DNA from 2 places in the Shinella sp. 838 genome. Region 2 is predicted to be linked to the other one. Evidence: predicted binding sites of a transcription regulator. Region 2 holds the regulator's gene; the other holds the start of a gene.
The links. Region 2 encodes HrcA, which represses chaperone genes, less so after heat shock. Its sites were predicted from a motif close to GTTAGCACTCNCNNNNNGNGAGTGCTAAC; they were not measured.

Region 1 (8,098 bases), on a different contig from region 2:
CAACGATCTCTGGCAGGCGGTCGAGCGCAATGAGCTGCAACTGCACTACCAGGTGCAGAAGGCGGTCAATTCCGGCGATACGATCGGCTACGAGGTGCTGTTGCGCTGGCACCATCCCGTGCGCGGCACCATACCGCCGAGCGACTTCATCCCGATCGCGGAAGAATGCGGGGCCATCCTGCCGATCGGCGAATGGGTGCTGCGCGAAGCCTGCCGCGAGGCGGCGACCTGGAACAACGGGCACAAGATCGCCGTCAACCTGTCGCCGGTACAGCTCGGCAATGCCGACGTCGCCGACCTCGTGCACCGGGTGCTGCTGGACACCGGCCTCAGCCCGCACCGGCTGGAGCTGGAAATCACGGAATCGACCATTATCGGCGACAAGGAGCGCGCCCTCCAGACCCTCCGCCGCATCAAGGCCTTCGGCGTCACCATCGCCATCGACGATTTCGGCACGGGCTATTCCTCGCTGGAAACCCTGCGCGCCTTCCCCTTCGACAAGATCAAGCTCGACCGCAGCTTCATGAGCGAGGTGGAGGCGAGCCCCGAAGCGAAGGCCATCATCCGCGCCATCCTGGCGCTCGGCCAGACGCTGCGCGTGCCGGTTCTGGCGGAAGGCGTGGAAACGCGCAGCCAGCTCGACATCCTGCTCGACGAGGGCTGCGACGAGGCGCAGGGCTACTTCCTCGGCCGGCCGGTTCCGGTGGAGCGCATCCGCCCGGATCTCGACGCGAGCGAGGCGGCCTGAGCCGCCTTACTGCCGCTTGAAGCGGCGGCCGGCGAGGTCGATCTGGAAGCGGGGGAAGATGAAGACGCCGATGATGGAGCCGGCGTACTTTTCCTCGAGGCCTGTCGATTCCCCGACGCAGAACACCGGCTGGCGCGGCGCGCCGTCGAGATGAATGGTCGTGGAGAAGCAGAAGGACGAGGAGGACGCCGCTGCCTGCTCGAAGAGCTCCAGCACGCGCGTGCGATCCAGCGGCTCGTAGCAGCGGATGAGGTTCAGAAGGCCGCAGGCGCGCTGCGGCAGGCCATGCGCCGTCGCCGCCTTGTCACCCAGCGTGAAGAGGCCGTTGGAAAGATCACCGGTCCAGCGCTCCGTCACGCAATATTGCGTGAGCAGTTCATTGTCCGTCTCGTCGAACTCCATCGAGCCCGGCAGAAAGGGCGACGAGAGATCAGTCTTGATTATTTTGAACACCTACGACCTCAGGCAGTTGCTCGAATTTGGCCGACATGTCTCGCCCTTGATGGCGCAAAACACGCTAAAAAGCAGTGCCGGCTGACAACCATCGAAGCCCGCCGAACCACTTTCTCATGTACAGAACTGCGCCCGGCTCCGTCTTTGCTATCGGATCGGACGTACGCGTGAAGACCGCCGCTGACCTTCATGCAGGTCCCCCGGCGGTTTCTTTCCAATGCTTGGGGACATCCGGCTGCACGACAAATCGACTGCAATACCGTCGATTTTCAGCGCCTGAACCCCGGTGAATCTTTAAAGTTCACTTGGTGCGTCTTTATAGTTGGTTTTTTGATACCATCAACGACTTTTTGATAATTATTGTACAAATGGAAAAATTCTTTTCACGGTAACGATGCAGGTCCTCTGCCACCCCAAAAGCAAAAAGGGCGGCCCGAAGACCGCCCTTTCCGAACTGAACCTGATGGCTCAGATGCAGGACCCGAAGGTCTTACATCATGTCCATGCCGCCAGTTCAGCGCGCTTGACGCGCTGAACCAACTTTAATGCATGGGCGAAGCTTGATGGTCACGCTGCAATAGGCTTTCGCCTATCACATCATGTCCATACCGCCCATGCCGCCCATGCCGCCAGGCATGCCGCCCGGTGCATCCTTCTTCGGCAGTTCGGCGATCATGGCTTCCGTCGTGATCAGCAGCGAGGCAACCGAAGCGGCGTTCTGCAGAGCCGTGCGGACAACCTTGACCGGATCGACGATGCCGAGCGAGATCAGGTCGCCGTATTCGCCGGTCTGGGCGTTGTAGCCGTAGTTGTCTTCGTTCTTGTCGAGGATCTTGCCGACGACGATCGAAGCTTCGTCACCAGCGTTCTCGGCGATCTGGCGAACCAGGGCCTGGAGCGCCTTGCGAACGATGTTGATGCCAGCTTCCTGGTCATCGTTTTCGCCCTTGGCGGAGATCTTCGTGGAAGAACGGAGCAGGGCAACGCCGCCGCCCGGTACGATGCCTTCCTGAACGGCAGCGCGCGTCGCGTTGAGGGCGTCGTCGATGCGGTCCTTCTTTTCCTTCACTTCGACTTCCGTCGAGCCGCCGACGCGGATGACGGCAACGCCGCCAGCGAGCTTGGCAAGACGTTCCTGCAGCTTCTCGCGGTCGTAGTCGGAGGTGGTTTCTTCGATCTGGGCCTTGATCTGCGCGACGCGGCCTTCGATTTCAGCCTTCTGGCCGGCACCGTCGACGATCGTCGTGTTTTCCTTGGAGATCGAAACCTTCTTCGAACGGCCGAGCATGTCGAGCGTTACGTTTTCGAGCTTGATGCCGAGGTCTTCGGAGATGACCGTGCCGCCCGTCAGGATGGCGATGTCTTCCAGCATGGCCTTGCGGCGGTCGCCGAAGCCCGGAGCCTTGACGGCAGCGATCTTGAGGCCGCCACGCAGCTTGTTGACGACGAGCGTAGCAAGGGCTTCGCCTTCGACGTCTTCAGCGATGATAACCAGCGGCTTGCCGGTCTGGACGACGGCTTCGAGAACCGGGAGCATCGCCTGGAGGTTCGAGAGCTTCTTCTCGTGCAGGAGAATGAAAGCGTCTTCGAGGTCGGCGACCATCTTTTCCGGGTTGGTCACGAAGTAGGGCGACAGGTAGCCGCGGTCGAACTGCATGCCTTCGACGACTTCGAGTTCGGTTTCGGCGGTCTTGGCTTCTTCAACCGTGATGACGCCTTCGTTGCCGACCTTCTGCATGGCTTCGGCAATGTCGAGACCGACCTGCTTGTCGCCGTTTGCGGAGATCGTGCCGACCTGGGCGACTTCTTCCGAGGTGTTGATCTTCTTGGCCTTGGCCTGGAGATCCTTGACGACTTCGGCGACGGCGAGATCGATGCCGCGCTTCAGGTCCATCGGGTTCATGCCGGCGGCAACGGCCTTGTGGCCTTCGCGAACGATAGCCTGGGCAAGAACGGTTGCCGTCGTCGTGCCGTCGCCGGCGATGTCGTTGGTCTTGGAAGCAACTTCACGGACGAGCTGGGCGCCCATGTTCTCGAACTTGTCTTCCAGTTCGATTTCCTTGGCGACGGAAACGCCGTCCTTGGTGATGCGCGGTGCGCCGAAGGACTTGTCGATAACGACGTTGCGACCCTTCGGGCCGAGCGTTACCTTCACTGCGTCTGCGAGGACGTCGACGCCACGCAGCATCTTTTCGCGCGCGGTGCGGCCGAATTTGACTTCTTTGGCTGCCATTGTGAGAACTCCTGAAGAGGTGTCAGCTGAATTGGAAAGGGATTACCGGCAGATCAGCCGATGATGCCCATGATGTCGGCTTCCTTCATGATCAGAAGGTCTTCGCCGTCGAGCTTGACTTCGGTGCCCGACCACTTGCCGAACAGAACGCGGTCGCCAGCCTTGACGTCGAGTGCGACGACCTTGCCGGAGTCATCACGGGCGCCGGAGCCGACGGCGACGACTTCGCCTTCCTGCGGCTTTTCCTTGGCGGTGTCCGGAATGATGATGCCGCCCTTGGTCTTGGCTTCGGATTCGACGCGACGAACGACGACGCGGTCGTGAAGCGGGCGGAAGGTGGTGCTTGCCATTGTCTTATCCCTCGATCAAATGACATTGCGGATCGCGAGATGGATCCGGTGGATTGATGTTAGCACTCGTCTTTCATGAGTGCTAGCGATGCCGAGATAGGCGGCGGGGCGGTTGGAGTCAAGAACGGCGCCTCCAAAATATTTCGCCCGGAATGGTTACCCAGCCGCCAGATGGGAGCGCCATCGCACGCCATCAAGACGCCGCGATGAATTTTCGGCAGTTTGCCGGTGGATGGGGCAAAATTGTGTGGAGAGGCTTGTTTTCTTGCCCCCGCTTTGCGATGTCAGCCGGGCTCGACCTTGATACGGGAACCCCCTGATGGCTCAACGCATCCAATCCTTCAGCGACATCACGCAGCATTACGACGTGGCCCTCTGCGACGTCTGGGGTGTCCTGCACAATGGCGTCGAAGCCTTCTCCTATGCATCGGAAGCCCTTGCTGCGGCCCGCGCCGCTGGCCTTGCCGTCGTGCTGATCACCAATTCGCCGCGCCCGCATCCCGGTGTAAAGGTGCAAATCCGCGGCCTCGGCGTCACCGACGACGCCTATGACCGCATCGTCACCTCGGGCGACGTCACCCGTGCGCTGATCGCGGAAGGGCCGAAGAAGATCTATTTCATCGGTGCCGAAAAGGACCTGCCTCTGCTCGACGGCCTCGATGTCGAACCGGTCGGGCTGGACGAAGCGGGCATCGTGGTTTGCGCAGGCTTGCGCAGCGACGAGACGGAAACTGTCGAGGATTACCGCGCCGAGCTGACGGCGCTTGCGGCACGGAAGCTGCCCTTCATCTGCGCCAATCCCGATCTCGTCGTCGAGCGCGGCCACCGGCTCATCCCCTGTGCCGGTGCGATCGCCAAGCTCTTCGAGGAGCTGGGCGGCACGAGCCAGATCGCCGGCAAGCCGCATCGGCCGATCTACGAGAAATCGATTGCCGAGGCGCGCGACGTGCATGGCGATTTCGATCTCTCACGGGTGATCGCCATCGGCGACGGCATGCCGACGGACGTGCGCGGCGCGGAGGCCTTCGGGCTCGATGTGCTCTATATTTCGGGCGGCATTCACGCGCAGCATTATGTCGAGGCCGGCCGCACCGACGAGGCGAAGCTTTCGGCCTTCCTGAAGGAGGAGGGCACTCACCCGAAATGGTGGATGCCCCGGCTGCAGTGACGGAGACGGTCGTCATGACGGTTTTTCACAGGAACGAGACGAAGGAGCCGCTGCCGGAGCACCTGCGCGGCGGCGTCATCGCCATCGGCAATTTCGACGGCGTGCACCGCGGCCACCAGGCCGTGCTGCAACGCGCGCTCGACATTGCGAAAGACCGCGGCATCCCCGCGCTGGTGCTGACCTTCGAGCCGCATCCGCGCACGGTCTTCCGTCCGGAGCGCCCGGTCTTCCGGCTGACGCCGGCGCCGTTGAAGGCGCGCATCCTTGAAGGCATGGGCTTTTCCGCCGTCATCGAATATCCGTTCGATCGCAGCTTCTCCGAAATGTCGGCGAACGACTTCATCAACGCCGTGCTGCTGGACTGGCTGCACGCCTCCGAAGTCGTCACCGGCTTCGACTTCCACTTCGGCAAGGGCAGGGAGGGTGGTCCGGCCTTCCTGATGAACGCCGGCGAGGGCAACGGGTTCGGTGTCACACTGGTCGATGCTTTTCGCGACGAAAACGCCTCGGTCATCTCCTCCAGTTTCATCCGCGCACTGCTTGGCGAAGGCGCCGTCACCGAGGCCGCCGGCCAGCTCGGCTATCGCTATACGGTGGAGGCCGAGGTCATCGACGGCAAGAAGCTCGGCCGCACGCTCGGCTATCCGACCGCCAACATGCAGCTTCCGCCGGAAGTGGAGCTGCGCAACGGCATCTACGCCGTTCGCTTCCGCCGCCCCGACGGCAGCCTCCACGACGGCGTCGCCAGCTACGGCCGCCGCCCGACGGTCACCTCGAACGGCGTTCCGCTGCTCGAAACCTTCCTCTTCGATTTCTCCGGCGATCTCTACGGCGAAGTCTCTGCCGTCTCCTTCTTCGGTCATCTGCGCGACGAACTGAAGTTCGATGGCCTCGATGCGCTGGTCGTGCAGATGAAGCGCGACGAGGAGGAGGCGCGAGCGCTGTTGTCGGGCGTCACGCCGCTCGGGGTCATCGACCAGCGGCTCTGTTTCTGAGCGCAAACTTTGCCCCTCACCCTAACCCTCTCCCCGCAAGCGGGGAGAGGGGACTTGCCCAACGAACTGGCATTGGTTGGGGAAAACGGTACGGCATATCCCCTTCGCCCCGTTTACGGGGAGAAGGTGGCCGGCAGGCCGGATGAGGGGCCGTTCCTCCGACGGGGCGGCGGGGGACCCAAATATAAGCCACCCGTCTTTTCAAACGACCGAAAACGCCGTAAGACCGCGCGCATGATGCTCAACCGGCTGACCATCGATCTGCGAATTAGTGGCCCGGCCTTCCGCGCGCTCTGAGCGAGGCCGGAAGGTCCGGGATTTCGGGCGTTTCCTGAACGCCCCCGCCGTCAGACCCTGACAATATCCCCGCATGCGCAAACGCGCGCGAAAAAAGACGATAGCCATATCCATGACCGATACGCCCGAAAAAGTCGATTATTCGTCCACCCTCTACCTGCCGCAGACGGACTTTCCGATGCGCGCCGGCCTGCCGCAGAAGGAGCCGGAAACGGTGGCCCGCTGGCAGACGATGGGCCTCTACAAGAAGCTGCGCGCTTCGGCCGCCGGCCGCGAAAAATTCGTGCTGCACGACGGCCCGCCCTATGCCAACGGCAACATCCACATCGGCCACGCGCTGAACAAGATCCTCAAGGACGTCATCAACCGCTCGTTCCAGATGCGCGGCTACGATGCCAACTACGTGCCCGGCTGGGACTGCCACGGCCTTCCGATCGAGTGGAAGATCGAGGAGAAGTACCGCGAGAAGGGCAAGAACAAGGACGAGGTTCCGGTCAACGAATTCCGCCAGGAATGCCGCGACTTCGCCAGCGGCTGGATCAAGATCCAGGCCGACGAGTTCAAGCGCCTCGGCATCGAGGGCGACTTCGACAATCCCTATACGACGATGGCCTTCCACGCGGAATCGCGCATCGCTGGCGAACTCCTGAAGATTGCCAAGTCCGGCCAGCTCTACCGCGGCTCCAAGCCCGTCATGTGGTCGGTGGTCGAGCGCACCGCGCTGGCCGAAGCCGAAGTCGAATATGCGGATGTCGAGAGCGATGCGATCTGGGTGAAGTTCCCGGTGACCGAAGGTCCGGCCGATCTGCTTGGCAATTCCATCGTCATCTGGACGACCACGCCCTGGACGATCCCCGGCAACCGCGGCATCGCCTTCTCGTCGCGCTATCCCTATGGCCTCTACGAGGTCGAGAGCGCGCAGAACGATTTCGGCCCGCAGCCCGGCGAGAAGCTGGTTTTCGCCACCCGTCTTGCCGATGAATCGGCCGCCAAGGCAAAGCTCACCTTCAGGTTCCTCCGCGATATCGCGCCGGAAGAACTGGCGGCGGTCGTCTGCGCCCATCCGCTGGCTGCTCTCGGCTACGACTTCAAGGTCCCGCTGCTGGATGGTGACCACGTCACCGACGACGCCGGCACCGGCTTCGTGCACACCGCGCCGAGCCATGGCCGCGAGGACTTTGACGCCTGGACGGCCAATGCCCGCCAGCTGGAAGCGCGCGGTATCTCGTCCAAAATCCCGTTCCCGGTCGACGACGCCGGCTTCTACACCGCCGACGCTCCCGGTTTCGACGGCGCGCGCGTCATGGACGACAACGGCAAGAAGGGCGATGCCAACGAGCGCGTCATAAAGGCGCTGATCGCCGCGAACTGCCTGTTCGCCCGCGGCCGTATCAAGCACTCCTATCCGCATTCCTGGCGCTCCAAGAAGCCGGTCATCTTCCGCAACACGCCGCAGTGGTTCGTCTACATGGACAAGGAGCTCGGCGACGGCACCACGCTGCGCTCGCGCTCGCTTTCGGCGATCGACGACACCCGCTTCGTGCCCGCCAGCGGCCAGAACCGCCTGCGCGCCATGATCGAGGGCCGCCCGGACTGGGTTCTGTCGCGCCAGCGTGCCTGGGGCGTGCCGATCGCCATCTTCGCCGACGAGAACGGCGAGGTGCTGGTCGATGACGCCGTCAATGCCCGCATCCTCGACGCCTTCGAAGGAGAGGGCGCCGACGCCTGGTTTGCCGAAGGCGCCAAGGAGCGGTTCCTCGGCAACGACCACGACCCGGCCAAGTGGACGCAGGTCATGGACATCCTTGATGTCTGGTTCGACTCGGGCTCGACGCATACCTTCACGCTTGAAGA
Region 2 (8,098 bases):
CTTGCATCACCGGCAGGCGCCTTCGGGCCGCCCTTGGAAACGCCGACCATGGCCGGGCGCAGCACGCGTTCGCCGATGACGTAACCGTCCTGCACGACCTGCACGACCGTGTTGTTGGCGACATCAGTGTTCGGCACTTCGAACATGGCCTGATGGAAGTTCGGGTCGAACTTCTCGCCGATCGGGTCGAGCTTGCGCACACCGTGGCGTTCGAGGGCGGCGAGCATGGAACGCTCGGTCATCTCCACGCCCTCGGCCAGTGCCTTCAGACCGGCATCTTCCGTGGTCTGGGCATCGGCCGGAATGGCGTCCAGCGCGCGGCGCAGATTGTCCGACACGGCCAGCATGTCGCGGGCAAAGCCGGCGACGGAGTAGGACTTGGCATCCTTCACGTCGCGTTCGGTGCGGCGACGCAGGTTATCCATCTCGGCGGCGAGACGCAGGTACTTGTCCCTGAGATCGGCATTTTCCGCGCGCAGCGCATCGACCGGATCCGGCTCTGCCGGATCGCCCGCCTCTTCCGGCGCAAACGTGTCGGCAGCAAGAATGTTCTCTACCGCTTCGTCAGGTCCATGGTTCTTGTTCTCGTCGGTCATGACGTACTCCGAATTCCATCTTGTAAGGGTTTGGGCCCGATATCGAGCTTTGATCCCGAAAAATCAAGGGCTGATGCCCGGTTTGCAGGCCGTCAGCGTGAAAGCCGCGAGATCAGCTGGGCGGTGTAGTCCACCATGGGCACGATCCGGGAATAGTTGAGCCGCGTCGGCCCGATAACGCCGACGGCGCCGACAATCTTGTCGTCACCGTCGCGATAGGGGGCGACGATCAGCGAGGAACCGGACAACGAGAAGAGCTTGTTTTCCGAGCCGATGAAGATACGCACGCCCGGCCCCGTCTCGGCCAGGTTCAGGAGCTCGATCAGGCTGTCCTTGCGCTCGAGGTCGTCGAAGAGCATGCGCAGGCGATCGATATCCTCGGCGCCGGCGAGCCCCTCCAGGAGGTTCGCCCGGCCGCGCACGATGAGCCGCGTCGGCTTGCCCTCATCGAAACCACCGGACCAGACCATCAGCCCGCGCTCGACGAGGTCCTGCGACAGCTTGTCCAGCTCGCCGCTGATTTCTCCGCGCAACCGCTCCAGCTGGGCGCGCGCCTCCAGCAGCGTGTTGCCGGCAAGGTGGGCGTTGAGAAAATTGGCGGCCTCGGTGAGCTGCGAACTCGTGACGCCCGCCGGAAGCTCGATGATGCGGTTCTCCACCAGGTCGTGATCGCCCACCAGCACGACGAGCGCCTTGGTCGGCTCCAGCCGGATGAACTCGACATGTTTCAGGATGGCGTCGTTCTTTGTGGTGATGACGAGGCCGGCCCCGCGCGACATGCCCGACAGCGCCTGGCTCGCCTCGTTCATCATGGTCTCGACGGCCGTGTGCTTCTGGCCGTGCGGGCGCACATGACGCTCGATCGAGGCGCGGTCCTCCGACGAAATGTTGCCCACCTGCATGAAGGCATCGACGAAGAAGCGCAGGCCAAGCTGCGTCGGAAGACGTCCGGCGCTGATATGGGGCGAATAGATAAGGCCGAGTTCCTCAAGATCGCTCATCACATTGCGCACGGAGGCCGGCGAGAGCGACATGGGCAGAATGCGCGACAGGTTGCGCGAGCCGAGAGGCTCGCCGCTTTCCAGATAGCTTTCGACGATACGGCGGAAGATTTCGCCCGAACGCTCGTCGAGCGCTGCCTGACTGTCAGGACCCGGAGATTTCTTCAAAACCATCTTTCCGCTGCAAACCCTGTTATCCGACAGGAATATAGTGATTTCGCAAGAGAGCGCAAAACGGATTTTCCCGCCGCGATTTTCCGCCGCAAGGCGCCAAAACACAAGCCTTGCGCCGCGCTGCCATTCCCTCGCCCGGCGATCTGGTCTAAAGCAGCTTCCCAGATAATTCAGACAGGAGTTCGCAATGCGGCCGTCCGGCAGAAAAACCGACCAGATGCGCAAGGTTTCCTTCGAGCGCAATATTTCCAAACATGCCGAAGGCTCCTGTCTCGTCAAGTTCGGCGACACGCATGTGCTCGTCACGGCCAGCCTTGAAGACAAGACGCCGCCATGGCTGCGCAACAGCGGCAAGGGCTGGGTCACCGCCGAATACGGCATGCTGCCCCGCGCCACCGGCGACCGCATGAGGCGTGAAGCCGCTGCCGGCAAACAGGGCGGCCGCACGCAGGAAATCCAGCGCCTCATCGGCCGCTCGCTGCGCGCCGTCGTCGATCTCGAAGCGCTCGGCGAGCGCCAGATCACCGTCGACTGCGACGTCATCCAGGCTGACGGCGGCACGCGTACGGCGTCCATTACCGGCGCCTGGATCGCCCTTCACGACTGCCTGAAGTGGATGGAAGCCCGCAACATGATCAAGGTGGAGAAGGTCCTGAAGGACCATGTCGCCGCGATCTCCTGTGGCATCTTCGCCGCCCAGTCGGTCATCGACCTCGACTATCTCGAGGATTCCGCCGCGGAGACCGACGCCAATTTCGTCATGACTGGTTCGGGCGGTATCGTCGAAATCCAGGGCACCGCCGAGGGCAAGCCGTTCACGGAAGAGGAGTTCTCCAGCCTGATGGCGCTTGCCCGCGCCGGCATCGCCGATCTCGTCACCCTGCAGAAGCAGGCTGTCGCCTGAGACAGGTTTCGTCATGACCGCCGCGATCGAAGGCATTCTCGAAACCGCGCTCTACGCGGACGACCTCGACGCGGCGGAAGCCTTCTATGCCGGCATCCTGGGATTGGAAACGATCACGCGGCAGGCGAACCGCCACGTCTTCTTCCGCTGCGGCGCCGGTGTGCTCCTGATCTTCAATCCTGCCGAAACCGTGCATCCGCCGCCGCCCCACGCCTTTCCGGTGCCGGTGCATGGCGCGAAGGGCCCGGGCCATGCCTGTTTCCGCGTGCCCGGCCCGGCGCTTGATTTCTGGGTAAAAAAGCTCGAAGAAGCCGGCATCGCCATCGAAGCGGACTTCTGCTGGCCGAACGGCGCCCGCTCCATCTATTTCCGCGACCCTGCCGGCAACAGCCTCGAATGTGCCGAACCGGGCCTCTGGAACATCGCTTGAGGATTTTCATGCGCAAGCTCGACACCAAGACGATCGTCGTCGCCAGCCACAATGCCGGAAAGATCCGCGAGATCGAAGACCTGATCGGCCCGTTCGGCTTTTCTGCCAAATCCGCCGCCGAACTGAAATTCGAGGAGCCGGACGAAACCGGCACGACCTTCGAGGAGAACGCGACGATCAAGGCGCTTGCCTCGGCAAAGGCCTCGGGCCTTCCCGCCCTGTCGGACGATTCCGGTCTCGTCATCGACGCACTCGACGGCGCGCCGGGCGTCTACACGGCAAACTGGGCGGAAAAGGAAGACGGCACGCGCGACTTCGCCATGGCTATGGAGAAGGTGGAGAAGGCGCTTGCCGACAAGGGCATCACCGAAACCAGGGGCCGCACGGCGCGCTTCGTTTCCGTGCTGTGCCTTGCCTGGCCCGATGGCCATACCGAACTCTTTCGCGGCGAAGTGGAAGGCCACGTCGTCTGGCCGCCACGCGGAACGCAAGGCTTCGGCTACGATCCGGTCTTCCGGCCGGACGGCTATGAGACGACCTTCGGCGAGATGAGCGCAGAAGAAAAGCACGGCTGGAAGCCGGGGGATGCGGCCGCACTGTCGCACCGCGCCCGTGCCTTCAAGCGTTTCGTCGAAACCTGCCTGAAGGCTTGAGGCGCGATGACGGCGGTGCCCTTCGATATCCGGCCGAGCATGGGAGCGGACCTTTCCGACCCCGGCTTCGGCATTTATGTGCACTGGCCGTTCTGTGCCGCCAAATGCCCCTATTGCGACTTTAACAGCCATGTACGCCACCAGCCGGTCGATCAGCCGCGCTTCGTGCAGGCCTTCCTGAAGGAGATGGCGACGATGCGCCGCCTCACCGGCTCGCGCAGCGTCACCAGCATCTTCATGGGCGGCGGCACGCCCTCGCTGATGGCACCGGAGACGGTGGATGCGATCCTCAACGGCATCGCCCGCCACTGGCATGTGCCTGATGGCATTGAGATCACCATGGAGGCAAACCCCTCCAGCGTCGAAGCCGATCGGTTCCGCGGCTACCGCGCGGCCGGCGTCAACCGCGTCTCGCTCGGCGTTCAGGCGCTGAACGACCGGGACCTGAAGTTTCTCGGCCGGCTGCATGACGTTGCCGATGCGCTGAAGGCGATCCGGCTGGCACGCGACATCTTTCCGCGCATGTCCTTCGACCTCATCTACGCCCGCCCCAACCAGAGCGTCGAGGACTGGGACCGGGAGCTGAAGGAGGCCGTCTCCTACGCCGTCGATCATCTCTCGCTCTACCAGCTCACCATCGAGGAAGGCACACCCTTCTATGGCCTGCACAAGGCCGGCAAGCTGGTCGTCCCCGACGGCGAGCAGTCCGCCGTGCTCTACGAGGCGACGCAGGAGATCACCGAGCGCGAGGGCATGCCGGCCTACGAGGTCTCCAACCATGCCCGTCCCGGTTCGGAAAGCCGCCACAACCTCACCTACTGGCGCTATGGAGACTATGTGGGCATCGGCCCCGGGGCACATGGTCGCCTTACGACAGGCGGCGCAAAAATCGCCACCGCGACGGAGCGGCGGCCGGAGGGCTGGCTGGAGCTTGTCGAGGCGGAGGGCCACGGCATGGTCGATCAGGAGCTTTTGGAGCGCGAGGCACAGGCGGACGAACTTTTGCTGATGGGGCTTCGCCTGAAGGAAGGCATCGACCTCGTCCGCTGGCAGGCGCTGTCCGGTCGCGATCCGGATCCGGATCGCGAACAGTTCCTCATCGAACACGGTTTCATCGAGCGGCTTGGCAATTCGCGGCTACGCTGCACGCCGGCCGGCATGCTGATCCTCGACGCCGTCGTGGCGGATCTCGCCTGCTGACCCTTCGGCCGTTCCAATGAAACTCCCTCACTGGAACGGCCTTCCTGGAGTGTCTTTCCAACATTGTTCCGGAGGCCCGGTTCGGCACATGTCCGCCGAACTCGTACTCCCCGCAAAACCATGCGCTAAGCGTCAGAGCCGATCGGCCGGCGCTTTTCCGTGATCATGCGCAGGAGACGCCCGTCGATGGCCGCAAGGCCGACGGCGATCAGCGCCATGCCGGCAAAATGCTTCGGCGCCAGCACCTCGCCGAGCACCAGCGCGCCGAGCAGGATGGCGCTGACGGGGATGAGGAAGGTCACGAGCATCAGGTTCGTCGCACCTGCCGTGGCGAGAATGCGGAAGAAGATGACGTAGGCGAGCGCGGTGGCAAGGAAGGCAAGGCCGAACAAGGCCATCCAGGTCTCCGCCGAGGGCATGGCGAGCGTCCATGGCTTGTCGACGATCAGCGCAACCGGCAGCATCAGCACGGCGGAAGCCGTCACCTGCCCTGCGGCCGGCAGCAGCGGCGGCAGGCCCATGCGGCGGAAGCGGCGACCGAAGATACCGGCAATCGAATAGGAGACGGCGCCGCCGAGCACGGCCAGCTGCGCCAGGAGATTGGCCCCGAGGTCGGAGAGCACCGAGGGGCCGATCATCAGCGCCACGCCGAGAAAGCCGACAATGACACCGACGAGGCGCCCGCCCGTCATCTTCTCGTCCGTCGTCAGGAGATGGGCGGCGGTAACGGCAAAGAGCGGTGTGGTGGCGTTGAGGATGGAGGCAAGGCCACTCGCAATATGCGTCTGGCCCCAGACGATCAGCGAAAACGGAATGATATTGTTGAGCACGCCCATGCCGAGGAAGGCGAGCCACACCTCCCTGCTGCGCGGAATGGCATAGCCGGCGAGGCGCACGACCATCCAGAGCGCGAGGGCGGCAAGGCCGACGCGGGCAGTGACGATGGTGAGCGTCGGCAGCTCGCGCACGAGAATGCCGTTGAAGAGGAACGAGCCGCCCCAGAGAAGCGAGAGCGCGACGAGCAGGCCCCATTCGCCTGCGGTCATATTACGATTGGCCATCGGAACATCCTTGCGAAATTTTCTAAATCGAACGTGATGCCCGGATGTCAAAATCCGGTTTTCACGTTATAATTCCGCGGATTTCCGTGCCGTACAAACGATCATATTTCGGCTTTTCAGCGAGGAAAACTAAATCATGAGCGGCCGCCTTCCCTCCCTCTCCGGCCTGCGCGCCTTCGAAGCGGCGGCACGGCATCTGAGCGTCACGCTCGCCGCCGGCGAGCTCAATGTCACGCCCGGTGCCGTGAGCCTGCAGATCCGCGAGCTGGAGCAATCGCTTGGCGTGCAACTCTTCGAGCGGCGGCCGCGGCAAATCCGGCTGACGGAGGAGGGCGAAGGATATTTCAAGGCGATGCGCTCGGCCTTCCGCATGATGCGCGAGGCGACCGACGAATTGCTGGTCCGGGCACGATCCCCGGCAACGCTGTCGATCAGCTGCACGCCGACCTTCGCCGCCCAGTGGCTCGTGCCGCGCCTGCCGAAATTCGAGGAACGCCTGCCTGGCGCGGACATCCGCATCAGCGCCTCGAACCGTCTCGTCGATTTTGCCCGCGACGGCGTCGATATCGCGATCCGCCACGGCTTCGGCCGCTACGAAGGCCTTGTCAGCGAAAGGTTGCTCGACGACGACCTGATGCCCGTCATCGCGCCGGCTCTGAAGGACAAGACCCCGCTGGATACGCCGGCGGACCTCTCCGGCCACGTACTGATACATGACGTGCACCGGCAGGACTGGCGGCTCTGGCTGGAGGCAATGGGCGTTGCCGGCATAGACGTGCAGCGCGGCCCGGTCTTCACCGACAGCAATGGCGCAATCGAAGCCGCCAAGGCCGGCGACGGCGTGGCACTGGCTCGGCTGTCGCTGGTGGCGCGCGAAGTCCAGGAGCGCCGGCTCATCGCCCCCTTTTCACGCGGCGTGACGACGGGCCTTGCCTACTACATCGTCTATCCGCCCGGCGCGCTGGACCGGCCGGCTGTCGCAGCGCTGCGGCAATGGCTGACGGAGGAGGCCCGGGCGGTGCAGGGAAACTGAGACAAGGCCGTTCAGTCGTCGAAATCTTCCATTTGCTGCCTGTAGGCCTCAAAACCCGCCCGGACGTAGGTCGCCTGCGCCTTCGGGTGATCATTCGTGTCCGTATGGAGCCAAACCCGCCGCGTCGTGCGCGCCCACACGGCACGCAGGGCAGTGTCCAGCAGGAAGGGGCCGAGGCGCCGGCCATAGGCCGCCGGAACAAGACCGAAATGGGTGAGCTCGATATCGGGCGCGGCCACGGCATCGAATTCACAAAGACCGATCGGCCGCCCCTCCTCCCGCAGGACAAAGGTTTCCGTCGAGGCGGCAGACAGGAAGAGCGCCAGGTCCTCCCGGGTCATGTTCAGGCGGGAGTCCCAACCGAGCGGCGTGCCGATTGTCCGGTACAGGGCGAGGTAATCCGGCACGGACATGCGTTCCCGCCGAAGCTCCAGGCCCGCGACGGGCGCCAGCAGGGGCTGGCCCGCCGGCGCAACGCGCTGTTCCATGTAGGTGACAAGCAATCTCATGCCGGGCCCCTCAAAGGCAGAATGCCGTGCCAACCCAGCGGCAAGCACGGCATTGGCACGGCGAAGCGGAGCAGGTCTACTCGTTGATCAGCCGCTTGAGGAGTTCGATCTCGTGGCTGAGCTTCGTGTCCCCCGAAATCAGCTCCTCGATCTTGCGCACGGCGTGCAGCACGGTCGTGTGGTCGCGTCCGCCGAAGCGACGGCCGATCTCCGGGAAGGAGCGCGGCGTCAGCGTCTTCGACAGATACATGGCGATCTGCCGCGGCTTGACGATGACGCGCGTGCGGCGGTTCGAGACCAGTTCCTGGCGCGAGACGTTGTAGTGTTTCGCCACGACGCGCTGGATGTCCTCGATACGCACCCGGCGCGGCTCGCCGGCAGCGACGAGATGGCCGAGCAGCTCGTCGACGCGCTCGATCGTAAGGTTCGGCTCGAAGGAACGGCGGAAGAGCAGCTGGTTGAAGGCGCCTTCCAGTTCCCGGCCGCTTGCCGTGATGTTGCGCGCGACGTGGCTCAGGATCTCGACCGGAATGTCGA

Region 1: groES (co-chaperone GroES) is a predicted target of HrcA. The motif match lies at 3,843-3,871, and genes of this name have one in related genera.

Annotation. Positions count from the first base shown of each region.
Region 1 is NZ_JARSBQ010000002.1:59,092-67,189, forward strand. It holds gene P9A16_RS07850 (bifunctional diguanylate cyclase/phosphodiesterase) at 1-748, shown strand, start outside; gene P9A16_RS07855 (hypothetical protein) at 755-1,201, opposite strand; gene groL (chaperonin GroEL) at 1,794-3,434, opposite strand; gene groES (co-chaperone GroES) at 3,488-3,784, opposite strand; gene P9A16_RS07870 (TIGR01459 family HAD-type hydrolase) at 4,104-4,952, shown strand; gene P9A16_RS07875 (bifunctional riboflavin kinase/FAD synthetase) at 4,967-5,947, shown strand; gene P9A16_RS07880 (hypothetical protein) at 6,002-6,244, shown strand; gene ileS (isoleucine--tRNA ligase) at 6,357-8,098, shown strand, end outside.
Region 2 is NZ_JARSBQ010000003.1:207,843-215,940, reverse strand. It holds gene grpE (nucleotide exchange factor GrpE) at 1-596, opposite strand, end outside; gene hrcA (heat-inducible transcriptional repressor HrcA) at 689-1,765, opposite strand; gene rph (ribonuclease PH) at 1,959-2,675, shown strand; gene P9A16_RS12575 (VOC family protein) at 2,689-3,105, shown strand; gene rdgB (RdgB/HAM1 family non-canonical purine NTP pyrophosphatase) at 3,114-3,758, shown strand; gene hemW (radical SAM family heme chaperone HemW) at 3,765-4,958, shown strand; gene P9A16_RS12560 (DMT family transporter) at 5,084-6,019, opposite strand; gene gcvA (transcriptional regulator GcvA) at 6,156-7,052, shown strand; gene P9A16_RS12550 (GNAT family N-acetyltransferase) at 7,064-7,561, opposite strand; gene dnaA (chromosomal replication initiator protein DnaA) at 7,638-8,098, opposite strand, start outside.